DNA from 3 places in the Paenibacillus sp. J31P316 genome. Region 2 is predicted to be linked to each of the others. Evidence: riboswitches for the same ligand, from Rfam matches in the RefSeq annotation. Region 2 holds a riboswitch; each other region holds the start of a gene.
What was found. Region 2 has a riboswitch for cyclic di-AMP ahead of AC0YNU_RS20490 (C40 family peptidase). Riboswitches for the same ligand answer to the same signal wherever they lie in the genome.

Region 1: linked by a shared signal. The riboswitch ahead of AC0YNU_RS32645 (ubiquitin-like domain-containing protein) and the one ahead of AC0YNU_RS20490 (C40 family peptidase) in region 2 are both predicted to bind cyclic di-AMP.
Region 3: linked by a shared signal. The riboswitch ahead of AC0YNU_RS14985 (3D domain-containing protein) and the one ahead of AC0YNU_RS20490 (C40 family peptidase) in region 2 are both predicted to bind cyclic di-AMP.

Annotation. Positions count from the first base shown of each region.
Region 1 covers NZ_JBWDNI010000029.1:9,942-13,149, forward strand. Annotated here, with positions in the region: gene AC0YNU_RS32635 (HD domain-containing protein) at 1-402, shown strand, start outside; gene AC0YNU_RS32640 (TatD family hydrolase) at 421-1,191, shown strand; cyclic di-AMP (ydaO/yuaA leader) riboswitch at 1,377-1,586, shown strand; gene AC0YNU_RS32645 (ubiquitin-like domain-containing protein) at 1,822-2,964, shown strand; gene rnmV (ribonuclease M5) at 3,171-3,208, shown strand, end outside.
Region 2 covers NZ_JBWDNI010000007.1:38,205-41,412, reverse strand. Annotated here, with positions in the region: gene AC0YNU_RS20500 (DEAD/DEAH box helicase) at 1-712, opposite strand, end outside; gene AC0YNU_RS20495 (hypothetical protein) at 1,031-1,450, shown strand; gene AC0YNU_RS20490 (C40 family peptidase) at 1,576-2,073, opposite strand; cyclic di-AMP (ydaO/yuaA leader) riboswitch at 2,078-2,238, opposite strand; gene AC0YNU_RS20485 (hypothetical protein) at 2,596-3,208, opposite strand, start outside.
Region 3 covers NZ_JBWDNI010000003.1:920,763-923,970, reverse strand. Annotated here, with positions in the region: gene AC0YNU_RS14990 (polysaccharide deacetylase family protein) at 123-1,016, shown strand; gene AC0YNU_RS14985 (3D domain-containing protein) at 1,081-1,920, opposite strand; cyclic di-AMP (ydaO/yuaA leader) riboswitch at 2,025-2,224, opposite strand; gene AC0YNU_RS14980 (ATP-binding protein) at 2,290-3,208, opposite strand, start outside.

The sequences.
Region 1 (3,208 bases), on a different contig from region 2:
GAAGTGCTATCCGATCTGTGCCGCCGCTTCCTGAATCGCAGGCTGTACAAATATATAACCATGGATCAAGCAGACGAAAAATTGTGGAAGGAAATACGCAGACAGTTTAGCGCAGTGGGCCTTCATCCCGAGTATCACCTGGAAATTGACTTTCCTTATGACATGCCCTACCATGTGTATCGTCCAGGTTCATCCGCAAAGGCGGAAAAAGAGGAAAAACCGCCGATCCTGCTGTTGTCAGGCGAGGATCAGCTGTCGGAAATATCCGGGCGTTCCGACATCGTCCGTTCCATTACCGGCATTCACCAAGGGAAGTATCACCTATATTACCCGGAGGAACCGCTGCGTGAATCAGCGCACCAGCTGTCTGCGAATATACGCGAATTATTTGCTTTAATGTAGAAAGGGGTTTCAAAAACCATGTTATTAATCGACACGCATACCCATTTGGACTCGCATAAATTCGACGAAGACCGCGCCGAGGTCATCGAACGGGCACTTGAGGCAGGTGTCCATAAGCTGATCAACATCGGATTTAACCGGGAGACGATTCCGAGCACAATGGCACTTGCCGAGCAATACGAATTCATCTATGCGGCCGTCGGCTGGCATCCCGTGGACAGTATTGATATGAAGCCGGAGGATCTGGAATGGATCGCTTCCCTCTGCGATCATCCGAAGGTGGTTGCGATCGGGGAGATCGGGCTGGACTACCATTGGGATACGTCGCCGAAGGACGTTCAACAGCGCGTGTTCCGGCAGCAAATCGCGCTCGCCAAAGAGAAGCGCAAGCCGATCGTCATCCATAATCGGGACGCGCATGAGGATGTGGTTCGCATTCTTCGCGAAGAAAAAGCAAGCGAGGTCGGAGGGATCATGCACTGCTACTCCGGCAGTTGGGAAACGGCCAAGCAATGCCTGGACATGAACTTCTATATTTCGTTCGGGGGACCGCTTACATTCCAAAATGCCCGGGTACCGAAAGAGGTGATGGCCAAGGTGCCGTTAGATCGATTATTGATCGAAACGGATGCTCCTTATTTGGCTCCTCATCCTCATCGCGGGAAGCGAAATGAGTCTGCTTTCGTCCGTCTTGTAGCAAATACGATGGCGGATATTTTAGGTAAATCTGTAGAAGAAATTGGGAAGATTACAACGGAAAATGCGATGAAATGTTTTGGAATCTCATGAAATCAAGGGAAATAGTAAGCATTTGGATGAAATCCGGTGAAAAAAGTGATTTTTGATCCGAGAATCACGTGATTTTCTCGTAATTTTCCTTGAAATTCACTAAAATCGTCATTAATCAGTTCTTTACAATGTGCGGCGCTAGACTGTATGATTCATCTCAGAGCAACAAAACATGTATTCCTTTTCCAAAATAATCGCTTAATCTCCGGTCACCGGAGAGCGGGGGAACCAATTGTTGAAACTGTTTGTATCAATTCGAACAGCGGAGACATTGAAATTCTTCTTGGGGTGAATTTCGCAGAAGGACGCTGGGGAATAAAAGCGTCACGAGCGAATAGGGCGACTCTCACGCCCGAATCCGACAGCTAACCTCGCAAGCGTCCATAAGAGAGATCAACCTCGTGCATGCAACTCTAGCTGCCATTATCCAATGGGAAGCCACGAAACAGATCCTCTGTCGTCGGCTTCTTTTTGTTTGAATAATGCGTAAACTGACGACATAGGGTGTATATCGTGAGGAGGAGCTGGGGCGAAATGCTGAAAATGCGTGCTTGCACGCTAAAACTCAATAGTCGCGTCTAAGTATCATGCGTAACAAGGCGGCGGGGCTATGTAAGGAGGACCGATGAAGTGGGAGAACTCCAGCTTAAGGACACCCATGGGAAACGATCATCCAGCATGTCTTTCGCATTGCGATGGAAGCATGAGAATGTGCGTTTAATTGTACTGAGCGCCATGATCTCAATCGCTATGACTTTCATGTTTTTGGTGTTGTTGTACGGAACGGCTGACAAGCATGTCTCCGTAGTAGTGAACGGACGAGAAACCATTGTATCCACGAAACAATGGGTCCTTCAACGCCTACTGGATGAACAAGCCATTACTATCGGCGCACATGATAAAGTGTCGATGCCGCTCGATGGCGGAATAAACGACGGCGACCGGATCGTTATCGATCAGGCTGTCCCGCTTATTGTAAGGGCTGACGGCAAAGCAAGAACGTTGTACACGACAGAGAAAACTGTACAGGCGGCGATCGATCAGGCTGATATAGCGGTTCGCAGTCAGGATAAGGTATCGCCTTCCATGACGGCTGCGTTGGAACCGAATATGACCATAACGGTCACCCGGATCGATAAGAAATATACCGAGACGACGTACGACGTTCCCTTCACGGTGGTGAAGAAGGACGATCCGAAGCTCGCGGTCGGGAAACAAAAGCTTGTCCAATCGGGCAAGCAAGGTAAAGTCGTCAAGCGATATGAGACTGTATTCGCTGATGGCGTGCTTGTGTCGCAATCGCTCGTCGAGAAATTGACGCCGCAAGCATCGGTTAATCAAGTCGTATCGATCGGGAGCAAGAAGCCCGAACCGAAGGTAGCCGTATTGTCCGCCAAGACCAGTTCGACCGTGACGAAGCGGGGCATAACCTTCAGCGCGAAGAAAGTGATTAAGAACGTAACGCTAACGGCCTATTCCGCTGGGCTTGCCTCCACGGGCAAGAGCAAGGGACATCCGGAATACGGCATTACGGCATCCGGCGCCCGCGTTCAGGAAGGGCGTACGATTGCGGTGGATCCGAAGGTCATTCCAATCGGCTGGTGGGTCTATATTGAAGGAATCGGTTTCCGCCGGGCGGAAGACACCGGCAGTGCGATCAAAGGCAACAAGATAGACGTTTACTTCGATAGCGAGTCGTATGCAGACCGTTTCGGACGAAAGCGGGGCTATACGGTTTACGTGTTGGGACCGAAAAAGCCGGAGTCGCTGTAGACACCGGGTTAGCTTGCAGCTATCATTTGATTTCTGAGCGAAGTGGAAGAAGCTCCCTTGTTTGCTTGCAAGAGTGATCGTGCTTCTACTTCATTCATATTCGTAATTTATGCTTAAATATGCCATGATAAGAAGAGGCGATGCCTCTTCTTTTTGCATGTTTGTCTAATAGGTAAGATTGCTCGAAAGGCAGGAATAAGGTTCCCATGATGAAAGAAATCATTGTCGTCGAAGGCAAGGATGA
Region 2 (3,208 bases):
CCGGAATCCCGTCCGTGCCAGGCGCCCAGCCCCCCAAGAACCGGGCGACCCGCGTAAGCGGCTTCTGCGTCGCCGATACGCCGATACGCTGCACGGCATGCGGCGACAGCGCAGCCAGCCGCTCCAGCGAGAGCGACAGATGAGCGCCGCGCTTGTCGCCGGCCAGACTGTGGATCTCGTCGACGATGGCCGTCTCGACGGTTCGCAGCATGTGACGGCCTTTGTCCGACGTCAGCAGCAGGTAGAGCGACTCCGGCGTCGTGACGAGCACGTCGGGCGGCCTATTGGCCATGCGGGCCCGCTCGCGCGGCGGCGTGTCCCCGGTGCGGACGGCCGTGCGAATGCCCGGCCAAGTGCCGCCGCTTTCCTCGGCGCCGTAGGCTTCGATCGTTTCAAAAAATTCCACTAAATGATGCTGAATGTCGTTATTAAGTGCTTTAAGCGGGGTAATGTAAAGTACGCGCACGCCATAAGACCAGCTCTCGCCCTGCGCCGCAGCCTGTTCCTTGGCCAGCGCAAGCCGGCTGAGGCAGGGGAGAAGCGCCGCGAGCGTCTTGCCCGAGCCGGTCGGCGCGGCGATCAGCGTGTGACGGCCGGCGGCGATGGACGCCCAGGCGTCATGCTGGACGGGCGTTGGCTCGCCGAACGTTCGGCTGAACCAGCCGGCAAGCGTCGTATGAAATCGTGCAAGGATGTCGGAAGAAGGGTTCATGCGAGAAGCAGCTCCTTTAGGATCATCGAGAACGAACATGGTTTGCTTTTATCAAGTCGGTTGTATTTACACATGTTCTATTACATCTACTCTTAGTCACGCTTGTTCTAATCATGTCTACTCTTAAACCTCTTGCTCTAATCATGTCTATATAACCAGTCTATCCCTGTACTATTCATCGTAACGCCATCCAATCCTTTTCAGACGTTGGACAAGCCCAAACGAAGCCAAATGACAGGTCAGTAAGCAAGCTCGTGCGCATACATATAGTTTTACGACAACAGCGTCGGTGCACAGGCAGCGGGAGGTATCGGGAAGATGGCGAAATGGCGGGACAGTCTCGAGAGAAGATTCAAGGAATGGAGGCGGCTCGAATATGCAGTGGAGGACACCTTGGCGGGGAGGCGCGTGCTGCGCGTCGCGGGGCCGAGAACGCCGAGGCTGACGACGCCCGTCTCCGTGGCGGTCAAACAAGCTGAACTGAGCGCGGTGGAGGAGAAGTTCGGCGCAGGACTGGCCTGCTTCTGCCTGGGCGAGCTCACGGGGGAGGAACGGACGGCGTTCCTGAAGGCCTGGCATGACCGGCTCGAGTCCGGCGCGACCGTCGTGCTGGCCGACCGCCGCGGCGAAGGCTGCGAGACGCTCGATCAACTGCGCGACTTGTTAACCCCGCACGCCCGGATCTTGAACGTCGAGGTTGGCCCGACCTTCTGGTGGGTCCGCTACGAGCGCGCCTAAGCGCCAAAACGAAACAAAGCCGCGGCAGCTTGTCCCGAAAGAGAAGCGGCGGCGGCTTTGTTCCCGTGACCGGCGGAGATGGGTGCAACCATTCCGGTCGGCGATCTTGCAATAACCGAAGGTGATTAATCTGAATCTCCATCGCCTGGCTCGTCGGATGGATCATTGGCATATTTCTCGAACGTTTGCGGGCTCATGACGCGGCGGCCTGTAACATAGCGTTTCGCGTAATAAGACTCGTCCAGTCCGTTGATTACGACGCCTCTGCTAGAAGAAGCGTGCGCGAATTTGCCGTCGCCGACATAAATGCCGACGTGCGAGATGCCATTTCCCGTCGTATTGAAGAATACGAGGTCCCCAGGGATCAAATCGCTTTTGGCGATTTTCTTGCCCAGCCCAGCCTGCGAACGGGATGCATGCGGAATGTCGACGCCGAGTTTCTTGAACACGTACATCGTGAATCCGGAGCAGTCGAACCCTTTCGTGGTCGTGCCGGAGTAAACGTAAGGCGTGCCGATCAGGTCATCGATGACACCGTCCATTTTCGAGTCGGCGAAAACGCTGCCGGCTTGGAAAACGAAAAGCATCGCAAGACCGATCACGAGTGCGGAAAGCTTCTTCAAAACGGGAAACTCCTTCCAGTGCCTACGAGGTTAGCTGTGGGGTTCGGTTGAAGGCTCCCTATGATCGCCTCTGGCAGTCGTCCAAGCGCATGAACGGCTGTCGGGATCAATTCACCCAGAATGGTTCCCCCGTTTCCCATATAGGGAATTCGGCAAAATTTTCATTTCTTACGGCTATGGATTCGATCATTTTGTCGCTTCTCCTTCCAAGTTCACATTTTGTTCACAAATTAAAATTATTAGAGTGAAACCTTTCTGCCCTAAGATTCGTATAGCGGCGCCGTTTTCCGGGGAAAACGGTCTATTCGGCGTGTTGTCGGAAAGACGGATGTCAATGACAAAGTGTGTCTGCTCAGCCTGCGCTCAAACGTCAAAAAACCCTTTCGAAGTCGAAGGGGCGAGGGCTCCTGTCGCAAATTTCGGGACGCCGGGCTGTCACGTCATTGGCCAATAGGCCGCCCGTCCTGCGCAAAATAGGCCGCCCGCCATGAGGCGGGCGGCCCATCGAAGCAGAATCGATCCTTAGGAGGACTGTTTCGACTGCCAAACATCGTATTGGGCGGCGGCCGTCCACACCTTCATGATCGTTCGCAGCAATTGATAGCCTTGGTGCAGGACCAGCGCCAGCAGGCCGGCCCACAGCAGCGAGACGGAGGCGACCGTCGCGCTCAGCAGGGCCCCGATGCCCCACATCATCAGCGAAACGCCGGCGAACGGGAGGAAGTTGGCCATGCTGCTCCACAGCGCGCGCATCGAACCGCTGCCGGTGACCGCGCCGAACTGCATCGAGAGGAAGAACAGATGCAGGAGGACCGCCCATAGGAGCCAGCCGCCCGCCCACGGTCCGGCCGCCTTCGCGAATTCCATCAGCGTGTCGCTCGAGAGCAGCAGCTTGAGCGCCCGGGGCAGCAGCCAGAGGGCGGGAGCGAGCGTGAGCGCCGTTTCCAGCAGGTAGAGCAGCGTGACCGGCTTCCAGGCTTTACGAATGCCTTTCAGGAACGTCGTTCCTTTCTCGTCGGTCGCATGGTGCAGCGAATGGAACAGGCCCGCATTCAGGAACGGCGTGATGAGCATCCGGCCCCCCAGCAGTCCGCAGAACAGCAGCGCGTAAGGCTGGAGCAGATCGGTCTTCATG
Region 3 (3,208 bases), on a different contig from region 2:
CTCATAAGATTCCTTTTTTATGTTACGTGTTCGAACGGCCAACTGTAAAGTAGCGATTCGTTATTTAATGTGAATGCTCGCGGCCATTGAGGGCAAAATGACATCATCGAGGAGGGAAGACCATGCGGATTTTTGGGGGATTGCGTAAAGCGCTGCTGCTTGTACTCGGATGGACGATCTTATCTTGTTCCGCCGGTGATTTTCAAGGCGAGGATACCCGCGCCCAAGCGAACGCGACCTCGGCAGTGAGCGGACAGAACCGGCTGATGCCGCCCTCGCAGCCTGATGAATCGGAAGCGGATGCCTTCTCCGGTCAAGCGGGCAAAAAAAAGCGAACCCGCACCAAGCCAGTGTCCTGGGTGACGCTTCAAAAGCGTTACCCCGGCTCGTTCGTTATCTGGGGATCACGGCGTTACCGCAGAGTCGCGCTGACCTTCGACGATGTCCCGGATCCCGCCTATACGCCGCAAGTGCTTGAGACGCTTGCCCGCTATAAAGTAAGGGCGACCTTCTTCGTCGTCGGCCAGCGCGCCGCGGCCTATCCCGCGCTCGTGCAGCGCATGGTCAGGGAAGGTCATATCGTCGGCAATCATTCGTGGAATCATCCCGTCTTCTCCAGAATCTCGCAGTATGCCATGCAGCAGCAGATTTTACGAACCGATTGGGTGCTGCGTCCGCTTATCGGCTACAGCCCGCGTTTCGTCCGCCCGCCTTATGGCGAAATCCTGCCGGCGCAAGTCGAGTGGCTTCGGAACGGCGGCTATACCGTGGTCAACTGGGATGTCGACTCCCAGGATTGGCGCAGCTTGAGCAGCCAAGCCATTCTAATCAACATCAAGAGAACGCTGCAGCCGGGCTCCATTATCCTGCAGCATGCCGGAGGCGGCAAAGGGCAAGACCTGTCCGGAACCGTAGCCGCATTGCCCCGTCTCATCAAGCTGCTCCGCAGCAAGGGCTATATCATCGTCACCTTGTCCGAGCTGCTCGGGAAGCCTGCTGCCCGCAGACAGCAATAAACGATCCGTCATCGGCAACGATAAAAGGCAGCCCGCGGGGGCTGCCTTTTGTCGTTGCTTATGATTAATCGAGAATGAATACTTTCACATTTTGAAAGCCGAAATTGCTTGCTTCTTTTCTGGACTGCGGAACGAAAATATCGATCCGGTTGCCGCTGATGGCGCTGCCCTGATCAGATGCGACGGCAATCATGCCGCCGGAAGGAAGTCCGTTGAAATCGTAACCCGTGACGTAAACTTTGCTCCCCATCGGAATCACGTCCGGATCGACCGCGATCGTGCCGAGCTTAAGCGGATTGCCGAAATAATCGACGGCTCCCCAGCCATTCTCCTCCGCAGCAGCGGTATACGCGCTTGCCTTCACTTGTACGACATCCGTATATACATACGATTTGCCTTTTACCGAGACGCGATTCAGCTGAGGCTTCTTCGTCGTCTTCGATTTCTTCGCCGTCGCAGCTGCCGACGATTTCTTCGGCGCCGCCTTCGCAACGGACTTCTTCACAGCTTTCTTCGGAGCGGCGCTCTTCGCCGCTTTCGGAGCTTCTGCCCCTGCAGCCTTAGGGGCTGCTTTGGCAACGGAAGCCACCGCCGCTGCGAGGTTGGCACCTGCTGCTGATTTCATCAGCTTGACGGCTGGCTGCCCGCTCCGGGCCGGTGCTGCGGCCGTCTCCACCGTAGGCGGAATAACGAGCTGCAGTCCCTCGTAGATGTTGCCTGCGTCCACGAACGGATTGGCCTGCATCAGTTCGCTGATCGTAATGCCGAACTTGCCGGACAGCTTCCAGAACGTGTCGTCTTCATTCGCCTTGTACAGACCTTGCGCCTTTACGGCTCCGGATTGCGACAGAATGGCAATGCCGAGCACTGCTGCTGCAATGCCCTTTTTCCAGGTGTTATTCATGTTGTCGATTGCCTCCTTGGATTTACGGTCATATATCCGTGCGGATGATATATGAACGTCATCGCGACAACGACCGAACCGCCGATTGAAGCGGAGTGTGGACGTCGTTCGTCGCATGCGGCCTGCGAGGTTAGTTGTCGGATTCGGATTGAGGAGTTCAACCCTACGCACGATCGTGTGCGATTCACCCCAGCGCCATGGCGCGGTGTATCCGTCATGTGATGGACATCAGATGACGGAACCGGAGCAATATGACTTGCCCCAAAAGATCCCCCGTACGGTGAAGTTTCGGCTCGCGTAATAGAATACCATAGTCGTGAATGCTAAACCTACCGGTAAATACAACCACTGAGGCAGGTTCTGTATGTTTTACCCGTTTTTGGGCAATGAAATGGTCACCGTCGTTCCGATGCCGGGATAGCTGGACAGATCGATTTTTCCGCGATGTCCTTCGATAATACGGTAGCAAACCATTAAACCGAGACCGGTTCCGCTTTCCTTGGTCGTAAAGAAAGGGCCGCCGAGAAACGGCAGCAGATCCTCCGGAATGCCGATCCCTTGGTCGGTAATCGCCACGGAGATGGTGTCGGAGTCGCTCGAATTCAGCGTGATGCGCGTCGTGCCGCCTTTGGGCATCGCTTCAATCGCATTTTTGACCACGTTGACGAATACCTGCTTGAGCTGATTCTCCTCGCACAGCAGCACGGCGGTCTCCGCATCGTAGCTGGCAACGAGCTGCACGTTGTTGATAACGGCTTGCGTCTCGAGCAGCGTCAGCACGCTCTGGATCGTCTTGACGAGATCATGCCGGCGAAATTGATTCGCCTGCGGCTTCGCCAGCGCCATGAATTCCTGCACGATCGAATTGATGCGGTCCAGCTCCACGAGCATAATGTCGAAGTATTCGTGATAGGTGTTGATTTTCGTCTTCAGAAATTTGGAGAACCCGATCAACGAGGTCAGCGGATTGCGGATCTCATGGGCGATGCCTGCCGCCATTTGGCCGACCACCGACAGCTTCTCCGACTGGATAAGCGCCTCTTCTTCTTTCTTGCGGTCGCGGATGTCCCGGAACACGCTCTGCACGACTGTCCCTTTGCCGGGATAATGGCGGATTCGCGTGCTGGAAGCTTCCACGTCGATGATTTCGCCGGTAACGCTGATCAACTTGGATTCTTCAAAATCATTGGGCTCGTCGGTTTCCAAAATATCTTTGAGCCGCTCCTTGGCGGTCTCCCAATTATCGGAGTGCACGTAATCCTGTACGCGGGGCTTGGCCATCAATTCC